DNA from 3 places in the Arthrobacter sp. 05L421 genome. Region 3 is predicted to be linked to each of the others. Evidence: riboswitches for the same ligand, from Rfam matches in the RefSeq annotation. Region 3 holds a riboswitch; each other region holds the start of a gene.

Region 1 (4,064 bases), on a different contig from region 3:
GGTGCGTAATGAGCGTCTTGGCGTCGCCAAGGTTGTTGGAGATGTCGATGATCCGCAGCGCGTCCAGCAGCGCGAAGGCGGCCTGCTTCGCAGTTCGTCCCGGCGAAGGCGAAAGCTCCAGCGTAAGCACGGTCCCGCCGGCCTTCATCTGCTTCACCGCGAGGGGGTACTGCGGGTGGGACGGCAGCAGCGGGTACTTGACCCAACTGACCGCCGGCTGTCCCTCAAGCCATTCCGCCAGCCGCAGGGCAGAGGCCGAGGAATGGTTGACGCGCAGGGCCATGGTCTCCAGGCCCTTGGTGAGCACCCAGGCATTGAAGGCCGAGAGAGCCGGACCGGTGTGCCGCATGAGCTGCCTGACGGGCCCGTCAATGAATTCCTTGGTGCCCAGGATGGCGCCGCCCAGGACCCTGCCCTGGCCGTCGATGTGCTTGGTGCCGGAGTACACCACCACGTCCGCGCCGAGGTCTCCGCAACGCTGCAGCAGCGGGGTGGCGAAGACGTTGTCGACCACCACTGTGGCGCCGGCGGCATGCGCCAGTTCGCTCACGGCGGTGATGTCCACGATTTCCTGCATGGGGTTCGACGGCGACTCGAAGAACACCGCCGTGGTCGGCTCGGACAGCGCAGCCTGCCACTGCTCCAGGTCCGGTCCGTCCACGAAGACCGTCTCCACACCCCAGCGCGGCAGGATCTCGTTGAGGATCACGAAACAGGAGCCGAACAGTGAGCGGGCTGCGACGACGCGGTCGCCGGCAGCCAACAGCGCGCCCAGGGCAGTGAAGACGGCGGACATGCCGGACGCCGTCGCAAAACATGCCTCGGTTCCCTCGAGCAGCCGGAGCCGCTCCTGGAATGTCGCGACGGATGGGTTGCCGTAGCGGGAGTAGACGAAGCGCTCGTCCTCCCCAGTGAAGGCGCGCTCGGCGGCGGCCGCGGACTCGTAGACGAATCCTGAATTGAGGAAGATTGGCTCGGTGGTTTCCTGGAAGCCGGTGCGGTCCAGGCCGCCGCGGACAGCCTGGGTGTCGGCGGCCCAGCCGGAGGCGTCGGGATTGAACGTCACTAGATTTTTCCGAGGTTGGTGGGCAGGCCGCGGTTCTTCCAGCCGTTGACGGTGCGTTCGCCAAAGCGGTCGGTCTCGCCTTCGAAGCCCTCAAGAACGTTGTACGAGGTGTAGCCGGCGGCCGTCGCGGCCGTCGCGGCGGCGATCGACCGGGCACCGGAGCGGCACAGGAACACCAGTTCGACGGCGGTGTGCTCCGGTGCTTGCCGCTTTAGCTGTTCCACGAAGTGCGGATTCGGCGTGCCGCCGGCAAGGTTCCACTGGATGAAGAGCGGATCATTTTCTGCGGACTTGGTGTCCGGGATGCCGATGTGGGCCCATTCGCCCTCGGTCCGGACATCCACCAGAATGGCTCCCGCCTCAAGCTTGGCCCACGCCTCAGTAGGGCTGAGGTCTCCTGCGTAGCTCATGCGTGCCCCTCGAATGCCCCAACAGCGTCAAACTCGTCGGCGTCGAGCTCATCAACCGCATTGGCCACGGCGGCGTCCGCGCTCGCAATGGCAGCCGGCAGCACCAGCGCCTGCGCCACGATCACGGTGCTGCCGTTGAAGCTGGCGGCGGGGCTTCCATGCAGGACGTAGCCCTCGGCCAATGCGGCCGACACGCGCTCACAAAAGGCGCGGTCATCCGCACCGGTGAACAGGCGGTAGGCCAGCCTTTCCTCGCCGGCGGGGGCTGCGCTGGTTGCTGCACGGGTGGCTGTGTCTGGGGCGGCGGATGAACTGAGTATTTCGGGTACAGCGGGTGTTGACGTGTCGGGCACGACGGATCTCCTCTTTCACGCTTGCAGCTCGAATGGTCGATATGCCGAGTATTCACCTGAGGCACCCCGCCGCGAAAAGGGAGGGTTGCCGACCGGCCAGTCAGGGCTTGGCGCCGGTTCTCATTACTCCCCAAAAACGTAACACCAACGACGTCGGCCCGCACGGCCGCCGTCGTCATGTTCCGTAACCGGGCCACGCCCGACAGCCTGTGCCGGCCGGCGGACCGTATGCGTGCCTCAGGCAAGTAGTAGCGGGCTCCAACTTCGGGTATTGCCCACTCGTGTGTGCGCGGACGATTCGCCGTCTACTAGGGGAATGGTCCTGCGTGTCGGCGCGAGTTGCGGCAGATCCGGGCAGTCCGTCAATCGAGCAGTCCGTCAATCAGCAGTCCGTAAATCGAGTCGTCCGTCAACAAGCCTATGAATCGGTGGCCGGAACCGTCGGAGCCGCAGCAGCGGCCCCGCCGGTGACGGCGGAATGGAGCAATTGTGGGCCCGCGCATACTGGTTACCGGGATAGCAAGCGCCGCCGGCCGTACGGTCGCGGCCCAACTCGAAGCCCGCGGCCTTCCGTATCTGGGCTCCGACGCCCGCGCCGACACTCGCCAGGCGGAGGCTGCTCCCTCCGCAGCCGCGGCCAGGCTCTTGCCCGCGACGGACCCGGACATGATCCTGGACCTGCGCCGGCTGGTGGATCGCGAAGCCATCAACGTCATCATTCCGACCCTCACCGTGGAACTTCCGGTCCTGGCCGCAGCCCGTGCCGGATTCGCCCAGGACGTGCGGATCATCGTGGGCGACCCTGCCGCGGTGGCGCTCGCCAACGACAACCTGTTTACCACCTGGGCGTTGCAGGCAGCCGGCATTCCGGTGCCCCGGTTCGGCGTTCCGGGCGACCTCGCTGCCGCGCCGGCATCCCTAGCCGGCCTCAGCGGTCCCGTGGTGGTCAAGCCGCGGGTCTTCGAAGGCTCCCGTGGGGTCCACGTGCTGGCCGGAACGGCCTCCGTCACCTGGAAGAACATGCCCGCGGGGCAGCTTGTCCAGGAGTTCATCCCGGGCGCCGACTATGTCTGCCTGGTGTTTGGCACCCCGGCACGCAACGCGATGGCGCCAGTGGCGGTGGTCCTGGAGAAGACCAGGACTCCGTATGGACGCGCCGGCAGCGACGAGGTAAGTCGCAGGGTGCCCGCCAGCGAGGCCGGGGACGTACGGAAGCTGGGCCTGGCCGCCGTCCGCACGCTCGGGCTGACCGGGCCAGTCCAGGTCCAGATCCGCCGCCGCGCGGACGGAACCCCTGTGGTGCTGGGAGTCTGCGCGACCCTCGGGGAGAACAGTACGTGGGCCCCGGAAATGCTCGACGCCGTACTGGCAACCTTCATGCTCCCGGCGTTCAACCCCGCCTCGTTCCGGCGGTGCCCGGCAATTCCAGCGGACGCCCTGGGGTGAGGACCAGCACGCCTGGCCCCGGCCCCGCCCCCGACCATGGTCCGGTCAGTGCGTGATGAGATGGGACCCATGTCCAGGCCGGCGCGGGCTGCCGGCCTGGCTCCTGAACAAGCCGATCAGCCCAACGGTCAGTGCCGTCGCCAGGAAGAGGATCAGCCGCACGGTACCTGCCAGGAGCATGAGCAGCACTAATCCGAAAATAAGGGGCAAACACAATATGAAAACGGTGACGAGGGTAACAACATAGCCGAATGTGATGCCAACAAGGGTTGCCTGATCCATTGGACTGCCGTTCATAACGCTAGGGCGATTCCCTGACTTCTGCCGAAACCTGCGGCAGCCGTGCGGCATGTGGCCCAGGGCCACTTCCGCGGTTCCGGACAGCTTTGGGCCAAGCAGGATCCCGCACCGCCGGCTGTTGCGGGGTCAGCTCCTCCGGGAGCCGGCCCGTCAACCATGTGCCCTAACGACAGAACGGCGAGGGCCCCCGCGCCCCGCCGTGCGGTTCGCGTCTATGCCGGGGCCCCTGCAGGACTTGCTCGATTTTCAATTCAGCTGCCCGGCGCTGCTGATCAAAAGTCCTCAACTGCCGGGTGGTCGGTGCCGGTGTCTCCGGAAAACTCTTGGCTGCCGCGCCGCGCGCTCTGTTCTGCGCGGAAGGTTCCTGGCTCACGCTCATGGATGGATCGTCCCACCTAGCCACTGTGGCGGACAGGGTCTTCAGGCCTTCATGCTGCGCGCCCTGCTAAACCAAAAAACCAACGCGGGGTCACTTACGGCCCGTCCGGG
Region 2 (4,064 bases), on a different contig from region 3:
CCGGCGCCGATGTCCGCGGCATCCTTGGCCCCCGCCGGGATCAGCCAGTCGGCCGACTCCTGCGGATACCCCGGGCGGACGCGTTCGTAGTGCTCGCCGCCGTCCTGGAAACTTTGGCCGAGTTCCTGGCGCCGCTCACTGTGGAGCTTGGGCCCGCCGCTTGCCACGTGCGCTCTCCTTCGGGAAGGTACTGCTGGTTTCAGATACCTTTCGAATTTACCGCACGGGCGCCGTGCCTAGTCCTCCGTGCAGGGCGCGGCACCGGCGGTGCCCGGGGTGTTCGGGGCCCAGTGGGGGTAGCTGCGGGTATCGTTGGCCGGCACCCAGCGGCCGGCGTCCACCACGTAGTCCCAGCCGAGTCCGTTCTGCCGCAACTGCTGCAGGCCGGCGAGCAGGCGCTCGGCATCCTCCAGCCGTGAGCCGAGGCCGAAGCTGGCCCGCAAGGAGCCGGCGGGCAGGCCGAGCCGCTTGAGCAGCGGGTGGGCGCAGAAGCGCCCGTCGCGCAGGCCAATGCCGTGTTCGGCCGACAGGTAGGCGGCCACCAGCCCGGCGTCGTAGCCTTCCACGGAAAAGTTCACGACGCCGATGGTGCCGGTGCCCGGCAAGTCGCCTCCGGGGGAAGAAGCGGTGGACGAATCGGCAAAAATCCGGTGCACGGTCACGCCGTCGATGCCCTGCAGGCCCTCGACGAGGAAGGACCGGATGGCGTCCTCGTGGGCCTGCCACTGTTCCGGGTCCAGGGCTGCGATCACCTGGGTGGCGCGGGCCAGCGCGGCCGCACCGAGGACGTTCGGCGAGCCGCCCTCGTGCCGGGCGGGTCCGGTGGTCCAGCTGACGGAGTCGAGCCGGGCGTCGCGGACTGCGCCGCCGCCGGCCAGGTGCGGGGTGCCGGCGTCGAGCCAGTCCGTCCGGCCCACCAGCACGCCGGTGCCGAACGGGGCGTACAGCTTGTGCCCCGAGAAGGCGAGGTAGTCGACGTCGTCCGCGGTGATGTCGATCCGCCGGTGCGGGGCCAGCTGTGCGGCGTCGACAACGATCCTGGCGCCGTACTCGTGCGCCAGGGCGGCGAGGGTCCGGATCGGCAGGATTTCCCCCGTGACATTGGAAGCGCCGGTGACGGCAAGCAGGCTGACGCCGCCGCGCGCGAGCTCGTCCCGCAGGCGGTCCACGGTGGCCGCGAGGGTGGGGGCAGCGACGACGCTGCGGTGCGGGACACTCTGCCAGGGCAGGAGGTTGGCGTGGTGCTCGATGTCGAGATACAGGACCTCGCCCGTGGGCCGGCCGTCACGGAGCGGCAGGCAGCCGGCCAGCAGGTTCAGGGAATCGGTGGTGTTGCGGGTGAAGATCACGGAATCGTCCGCCCGGCCGCCCACGAAGTCCCGCACGATGTCCCGGGCATTCTCGTAGACGGACGTGCTGATCTGCGATGCGTAGCCGGCGCCGCGGTGCACGCTCGCGTAGTAAGGCAGGATTTCGTTCAAGTAGGCCGAGACCACGGACAGGGCCGGGGCGGAGGCGCCGTAGTCGAGGTTGGCGTAGCGGGCATGGCCGCCTGTGATCAGCGGGGCCTGGATTTCGGCCCCGGTGACGGCCGCCAGCGGGCGGCCCGCGAGGGCGTGAAATTCGGGGGCAGCGGGAAAAATGGCAGTTGTCATGGGACCTCACTCGACCAGGACCCCCACATCGTGGGAATCCGCGCTTGCCGGGTCCGTTCCGGACCGGCCAGGTCGTCACCCGGGGCACCCCACCGCGTCTGGAGGGTTGCCGGCCAGCAAACCGGGGTTTAGCGCTGGCACTCGTGACCTGCATCGAGCGTAGGACATACGCGCAGCCGGGGAAAAGGCGGTCACCGATTGTGAAGCGGATTGTTACGGACCAGGGCTACGGAGCCGCCGTGACACCATCCAAGGACGGCACTGTGACGCGGCGCGCCGGGCAGGCTCCCGGGCATCCGCCGCGCGGATCGGCCCCGCCGCACGCTCTCATCCCAGACTCCGCCTCCCTCAATTCCCAAGTCGGCCGCCTCAAGCCGACCACAGTGGCGGTCCCGGGGCTCCGGCCGCCAGCGGGCTGGACGCTGAGGCCGAACAGGGCTTCCAGCGCAGCCGCGTAGTCGTGCTGGCGGCCGTCCGTGGCCAGTTCCCTGGCGCGGACCGTGGGGAGGTGAAGCAGCCGGCGGACCAGCCGGCGCATCGCGAGGTTCACATCCTCTGCCTGGGCGCCGCGCCCATGTTGCTTCATGGTGCGCTCCACTTCGGCCTCGAGGACCTGCTGGACGTGCCGGCGCAGGGCCACGATGGCGGCGTCGACTGCGCGCAGTTCCTCTCGATCTTCGAAACGGTGCGCCGCCTGCCGGACCATTGTGCGGGCGAGGCGGAGCGCCTCGGAGTCCGCAGGGGGAGCCGCGGATCGCACTGAATCCAGGGTGATCAGTTCAATGCCCGGCAGATCCGCCACGTGGGGGTCGAAGTCATGGCTCAGAGCGAGATCGACGACGGTGAGGGCACGGCCACTGCCACCTCTCCACTGCGCCAGTTGGCCGGCAGCGATGCGCGTCTCCGTGCCGCTGCAGCCAATCAGTATGTCTGCCCGGGCAACAGCGGCGGGCAGCACCTGTGCCGTCAGCGCCGTGCCACCCCTGCTTGCCACAAAGGCCTCCGCGCGGCCGGATTGGGAGAAGACGGAAATGGTGGGGCATCGTTTGCTCCTGAGGATCTCCGCGACGCACGCGGCGTAGGAACCGGTGCCGAAGAGGACTACGGAAGCATCAGTCAGGGACGGGTACGCGACTCCGGCAGTGGCCAGTTCAAGGGCCACCGATGCTATGGACCTGCTGGCGCTGCTGAGCGTGGTCCGCGCCCCCACGTCCCTGCCCGTGCGGGAGGCCTCCTGAAACAGCCGGACCAAAAGCCCGCTCGCAGTACCTGCGGCTTGTGCTTCAGCGAGGGCGCGGCGGACCTGGCCGGCGACTTGACGCTCACCCACCACAACGGAGTTTAGGCCGGCTGCAACGGCGAAGAGATGCTCCGCCGCGGACGCGCCAGACGAGTGTTCGAACAGGGACGCAAGCCGGACGGCGGGCAGGCCCGTGCAGAGGCGGACCGTACCCAGGGCAACGGTGCAGGCGGCATCTACATGGTCCCTGGACGCCACCTCGCAGTAGATCTCGAAGCGGCTGCAGGTGGACACGACCACGGCTCCGGACACGGCGGAACTGCTGGCGAGCAGATGTTGGCCCAGCTCCGAGGAGACGGCCTGGAGCCGGGCGGCGGACTCAATGTCCAGGTCCCGGTACTTCGCAACCAGGACCAGTAGAACCGGACCGACGCCGACGTCGGGGGTTTCGGGATCCTTGGGGTGAACCGATCCAGACATGGCTGCCCTCCTGCCACTCGATGCCCGCTCCACGCCTTGACGGCAGCGAAGCTGGGGACAGCGTCGTACAGCGGCCCTTGGGAATCCTTGAGGGGGGCCTAGAGGAGGTCGTCGAGGTCGGGGTTGAGCCGCTTGAGGACTTCTGAGTGGAGGATGGAGTTGGTGGCGAGGGCGTTGCCGCCGAAGGGGCCGTCCTCGCCCTCGAGCGAGGTGAAGCGGCCGCCGGCCTCGGTAACGATCGGCACCAGGGCCGCCATGTCGTAGAGGTTCAGCTCAGGCTCGCAGGCGATATCCACGGCACCCTCGGCCACGAGGCAGTAGGACCAGAAGTCGCCGTAGGCACGGGTGCGCCAGACTTCCTCGGTGAGGCCCAGGAACTCGTCCAGGTTCCCGCGCTGCTTCCAGCCGCCCAGGCTGGAGTAGGACAGCGAGGCGTCCTCGAGGTTGGAGACGTTGGAGACCTTCAGCCGTGTGGCGGCGGCGAGCGAGCGGCCTGTGTAGGCGCCCGCACCCTTGGCGGCCCACCAGCGTTTGCCCAGCGCCGGCGCGCTGACGACGCCGACCACCGGCTCGCCCTCATCGACGAGGGCGATCAGGGTGGCCCAGACCGGGACGCCGCGGACAAAGTTCTTGGTGCCATCGATCGGGTCAATGATCCAGCGGCGGGAGCCATGGCCAGAACTGCCGAA
Region 3 (4,064 bases):
ACGCCGGCCAGGAGCCGGACAGCGCCACCGGCGCGCGTTCCCTGCCGATCTACCAGACGACGTCGTTCGTGTTCCCGAGCGCCGAAAGCGCCGCGAACCGCTTCGCGCTGGCCGAACTCGCCCCCATCTACACCCGGATCGGCAACCCCACCCAGGACGCCGTGGAACAGCGCGTGGCCAGCCTGGAAGGCGGCCTCGCGGCCCTGCTGCTCAGCTCCGGCCAGGCGGCGGAGACCTTCGCGATCCTCAACATCGCCGAGGCCGGGGACCACGTGGTGGCCAGCCCCAGCCTGTACGGCGGGACCTATAACCTGCTGGCCCACACGCTGAAGAAGTTCGGCATCTCCGTGACGTTCGTGGAGGACCCGGACAATCTGGAGCAGTGGCGCGACGCCGTCCGGCCCAACACCAAGCTGTTCTTCGGCGAAGTGGTCTCCAACCCCCGCCAGGACGTCCTGGACATCGAGGGCGTCTCCCGTGTGGCGCACGAGGCCGGGGTGCCGCTGATCGTCGACAACACGCTCTCCACCCCGTACCTGATCCGGCCGATCGAGTGGGGCGCGGACATCGTGGTCCACTCCGCCACCAAGTACCTCGGCGGTCACGGCGCCGCGATCGCCGGCGTGATCGTGGACTCCGGCAACTTCGACTTCGGCAAGGACCCGGGGCGGTTCCCCGGCTTCAACACCCCGGACCCCACCTACAACGGCCTGGTCTACGCCCGAGACCTCGGTGCGGACGGCGCGCTGGGCGCGAACCTTTCGTACATCCTCAAGGCCCGCGTCCAGCTCCTGCGCGATCTCGGCTCCGCCGTGTCCCCGTTCAACGCGTTCCTCATCGCCCAGGGCATTGAGACCCTGAGCCTGCGCGTCGAACGCCACGTGGCCAACGCCACCACGGTGGCGAAGTGGCTGGAGGCGAGGGACGACGTCGAATCGGTTGCCTACGCCGGGCTGCCGTCCAGCCCCTGGTACGAGCGCGGCCGCAAGTACGGGCCCAAGGGAACCGGCGCCGTCGTGGCATTCAACATCGCCGGGGGAGCCGAGGCCGGCAAGCGGTTCGTCGATGCCCTCGAACTGCACTCGCACGTCGCGAACATCGGCGACGTCCGTTCCCTGGTGATCCACCTGGCCTCGACCACCCACAGCCAGCTCTCGCCCGAGCAGCAGACCATCGCCGGCGTGAATCCCGGCCTGGTGCGGCTCTCCGTGGGCCTGGAGCACATTGACGACATCCTCTCGGATCTCGACGCCGGATTCCGCGCGGCCAAGTCCGCCTGAGTTAAGCCAGATAAACCTGACGGCCGGCCGCCGGCCTCCCTTGAACGGGACGGCCGGCGGGGGGCTGTCTGATCGCCGGGCTGTCACATGGAAGTCACAATCTTCGTGATTTCCGCACCCTCTTTCGTAGACTCGTACCAGGTCATGAGTGCCAGCGACAGCCCCGGCTTGCTGGCCGGCAACCCTCCTTTTGCGGCGGGGTGCCCCGGGTGAGGACCTGGCCTGCCGGTCAGCTGACGGCAGGCAAGCGCGAAGTTAGGTCCTCACATGACGATTGCCGTCACCCGCACGGGTGTTCCTGAAACCAAGCCATCCCGCAACCCGGACGGAACCGTCCAGTACGTCAGGATCGGTGACCTGCAGCTCGAATCAGGGATTCCGCTGCCGGATGTGGTCCTCGCCTACGAGACGTGGGGGACCCTGAACGATGACGCGTCCAATGCCGTCCTCATCGAACACGCCCTGACGGGCGACACGCACGTGACCCGCGGCCACAGCGAAGAGCCCGGTTGGTGGGAACAGCTCGCCGGGCCCGGGGCCCCCGTGGACACGGACAAGTACTTCGTCGTTTCAATCAACATCCTGGGCGGCTGCCACGGATCCACGGGACCCTCCACGCGGGCCCCGGACGGGCGCCCCTGGGGATCGCGGTTCCCGCTCGTCACCCTGCGGGACACCGCCGCCGCCGAGGCGCGGCTGGCCGACGCCCTGGGCATCGGCAGATGGTACGCCGTGCTGGGCGGCTCCCTCGGCGGCGCGCGCGCCCTTGAATGGGCCGTCACGTTCCCCGGCCGGGTCCGGCGCTGCGCCGTGATTTCCGTCGGCGCCAGCAGCACAGCCGAACAGATTGCCTTCGCGCAGGCCCAGACCCTGGCCATCCGCCAGGACCCCCACTTCAACGGCGGAAACTACTACGGCGGCCCGGAACCCGAAGCAGGGCTCGCCCTCGCCCGCCGCATCGCGCACATCACCTACCGCTCCGCAGCCGAACTGGACGGCAGGTTTGGCCGGAACGCGCAGGAGCCGGAGGCGCCCCTGGAAGCCGGATCGCTGGCCGGGCGCGGGCGCTACCAGGTGGAGAGCTACCTGGACCACCAGGGCAACAAGCTGGTCCGGCGCTTCGACGCGAACAGCTACATCGCCATTACCGAGGCCCTCATGAGCCACGATGTCTGCAGGGGGCGCGGAAGCCTCGAGGAGGCCCTGGCCCCGGCCACCGCCGAGTTCCTGGTGGCGGCCGTGGACTCGGACCGCTTGTATTTCCCGGCCCAGTCCCGTCAACTGGCCGAGGCCCTGCCCGGGCGCCCGGAAGTGCACATCATTGAAGCGCCCATCGGCCACGACGGTTTCCTGACCGAAATCGGCCAGCTCAGCGGCCAGCTGCGGGAGGCCTTCTTCGACCACTAGGCGCGACCTCTTGTGCATTTTTGCAGACGCGCTCTGCACTAATGGCTGTTGAGGCTCAGGGCGGGAGCGTCCATACTCATGGGGAATGACGCCATGTGCCCTAAGTCACGTGCGTCCTCAGCCCAATGGTCCACAGGGTGTCGACGGAGACACCGAAGGAGTCACGATGAGTACGGAAAACGCCGCAAGGCGCGCTGAAGAAACGGACGTCAAATCGTCCGGCCTGAAGAAGGTTGTCACGGCCTCCATGGCCGGCACCGTGGTTGAGTGGTACGAGTTCTTCCTCTACGCTTCCGCCGCCACCCTGGTCTTCGGCAAGCTGTTCTTTCCCAATTCCGGTTCGGAGTTGGACGGCATCATTGCCGCGTTCGTCACCTACGCGGTCGGCTTTATTGCCCGCCCCATCGGTGGCATCGTCTTCGGCCACTTCGGCGATAAGTTCGGCCGCAAGCAGCTGCTCCAGCTGAGCATCATCCTTGTCGGTGTTGCCACCTTCGCTATGGGCTGCCTGCCGACCTTCCAGCAGATCGGCTACTGGGCCCCGGCGCTCTTGGTCTTCCTGCGCTTCGTCCAGGGCTTCGCCGTCGGCGGTGAGTGGGGCGGCGCAGTCCTCCTCGTGGCTGAGCACAGCCCGAGCAAGTCGCGCGGATTCTGGGCCAGCTGGCCTCAGTCGGCGGTTCCGATGGGCAACCTTCTCGCCACCGGTGTGCTGTTCACCCTGTCCGCCACGCTGTCATCCGCGGAGTTCCTCAGCTGGGGCTGGCGTGTGGCCTTCTGGCTCTCCGCTGTGATCGTGATCGTCGGCTACTACATCCGCACTAAAGTCCAGGACGCCCCGATCTTCCTGGAAGCCCGCAAAGAGGTCACCGTTGAGAACAAGGGCTACGGCGTCGCCGAGGTCTTCCGCCGCTACCCGCGTGGCGTCTTCACCGCGATGGGTCTGCGATTCGCGGAGAACATCCTCTACTACCTTGTGGTCACGTTCTCCATTACCTACCTGAAGGTCGTGGTCCAGACGGACACCTCGCGGATCCTGCTGCTGCTGCTCGTGGCGCACCTGGTCCACTTCGTCGTGATCCCTTTGGTCGGCAAGCTCTCGGACAACGTCGGCCGCAAGCCTGTCTACATGGCCGGCGCTGTCCTCGGTGGTACCTGGGGCTTCTTCGCCTTCCCGATGATGGACACCAAGAACGACCTCGTCATCCTCGCCGCGATCACCATCGGTCTGCTGTTCCACTCTCTGATGTATGCCGGCCAGCCGGCCATCATGGCCGAGATGTTCCCGACCCGGATGCGCTACTCCGGTGTCTCGCTGGGCTACCAGGTCACCTCGATCGTGGCCGGTTCGCTGGCTCCGATCATCGCCGTCGCGTTGCT

The links. A riboswitch is a leader RNA that binds a small molecule or an ion and turns the genes downstream of it on or off. The one in region 3 is predicted to bind S-adenosylmethionine.
Region 1: linked by a shared signal. The riboswitch ahead of AC1DKQ_RS08675 (DUF1737 domain-containing protein) and the one ahead of metX (homoserine O-acetyltransferase MetX) in region 3 are both predicted to bind S-adenosylmethionine.
Region 2: linked by a shared signal. The riboswitch ahead of AC1DKQ_RS00120 (aminotransferase class V-fold PLP-dependent enzyme) and the one ahead of metX (homoserine O-acetyltransferase MetX) in region 3 are both predicted to bind S-adenosylmethionine.

What each region holds. Positions count from the first base shown of each region.
Region 1 is NZ_JBFTOC010000005.1:124,861-128,924, reverse strand. Features, by position in the region: gene AC1DKQ_RS08685 (O-succinylhomoserine sulfhydrylase) at 1-1,066, opposite strand, end outside; gene AC1DKQ_RS08680 (rhodanese-like domain-containing protein) at 1,066-1,476, opposite strand; gene AC1DKQ_RS08675 (DUF1737 domain-containing protein) at 1,473-1,721, opposite strand; SAM riboswitch class IV at 1,842-1,957, opposite strand; gene AC1DKQ_RS08670 (ATP-grasp domain-containing protein) at 2,319-3,275, shown strand; gene AC1DKQ_RS08665 (hypothetical protein) at 3,321-3,557, opposite strand.
Region 2 is NZ_JBFTOC010000001.1:23,640-27,703, reverse strand. Features, by position in the region: gene AC1DKQ_RS00125 (class I SAM-dependent methyltransferase) at 1-167, opposite strand, end outside; gene AC1DKQ_RS00120 (aminotransferase class V-fold PLP-dependent enzyme) at 237-1,655, opposite strand; SAM riboswitch class IV at 1,691-1,804, opposite strand; gene AC1DKQ_RS00115 (glutamyl-tRNA reductase) at 1,882-3,375, opposite strand; gene hisN (histidinol-phosphatase) at 3,474-4,064, opposite strand, start outside.
Region 3 is NZ_JBFTOC010000004.1:206,093-210,156, reverse strand. Features, by position in the region: gene AC1DKQ_RS07620 (bifunctional o-acetylhomoserine/o-acetylserine sulfhydrylase) at 1-1,280, shown strand, start outside; SAM riboswitch class IV at 1,421-1,536, shown strand; gene metX (homoserine O-acetyltransferase MetX) at 1,548-2,687, shown strand; gene AC1DKQ_RS07610 (MFS transporter) at 2,854-4,064, shown strand, end outside.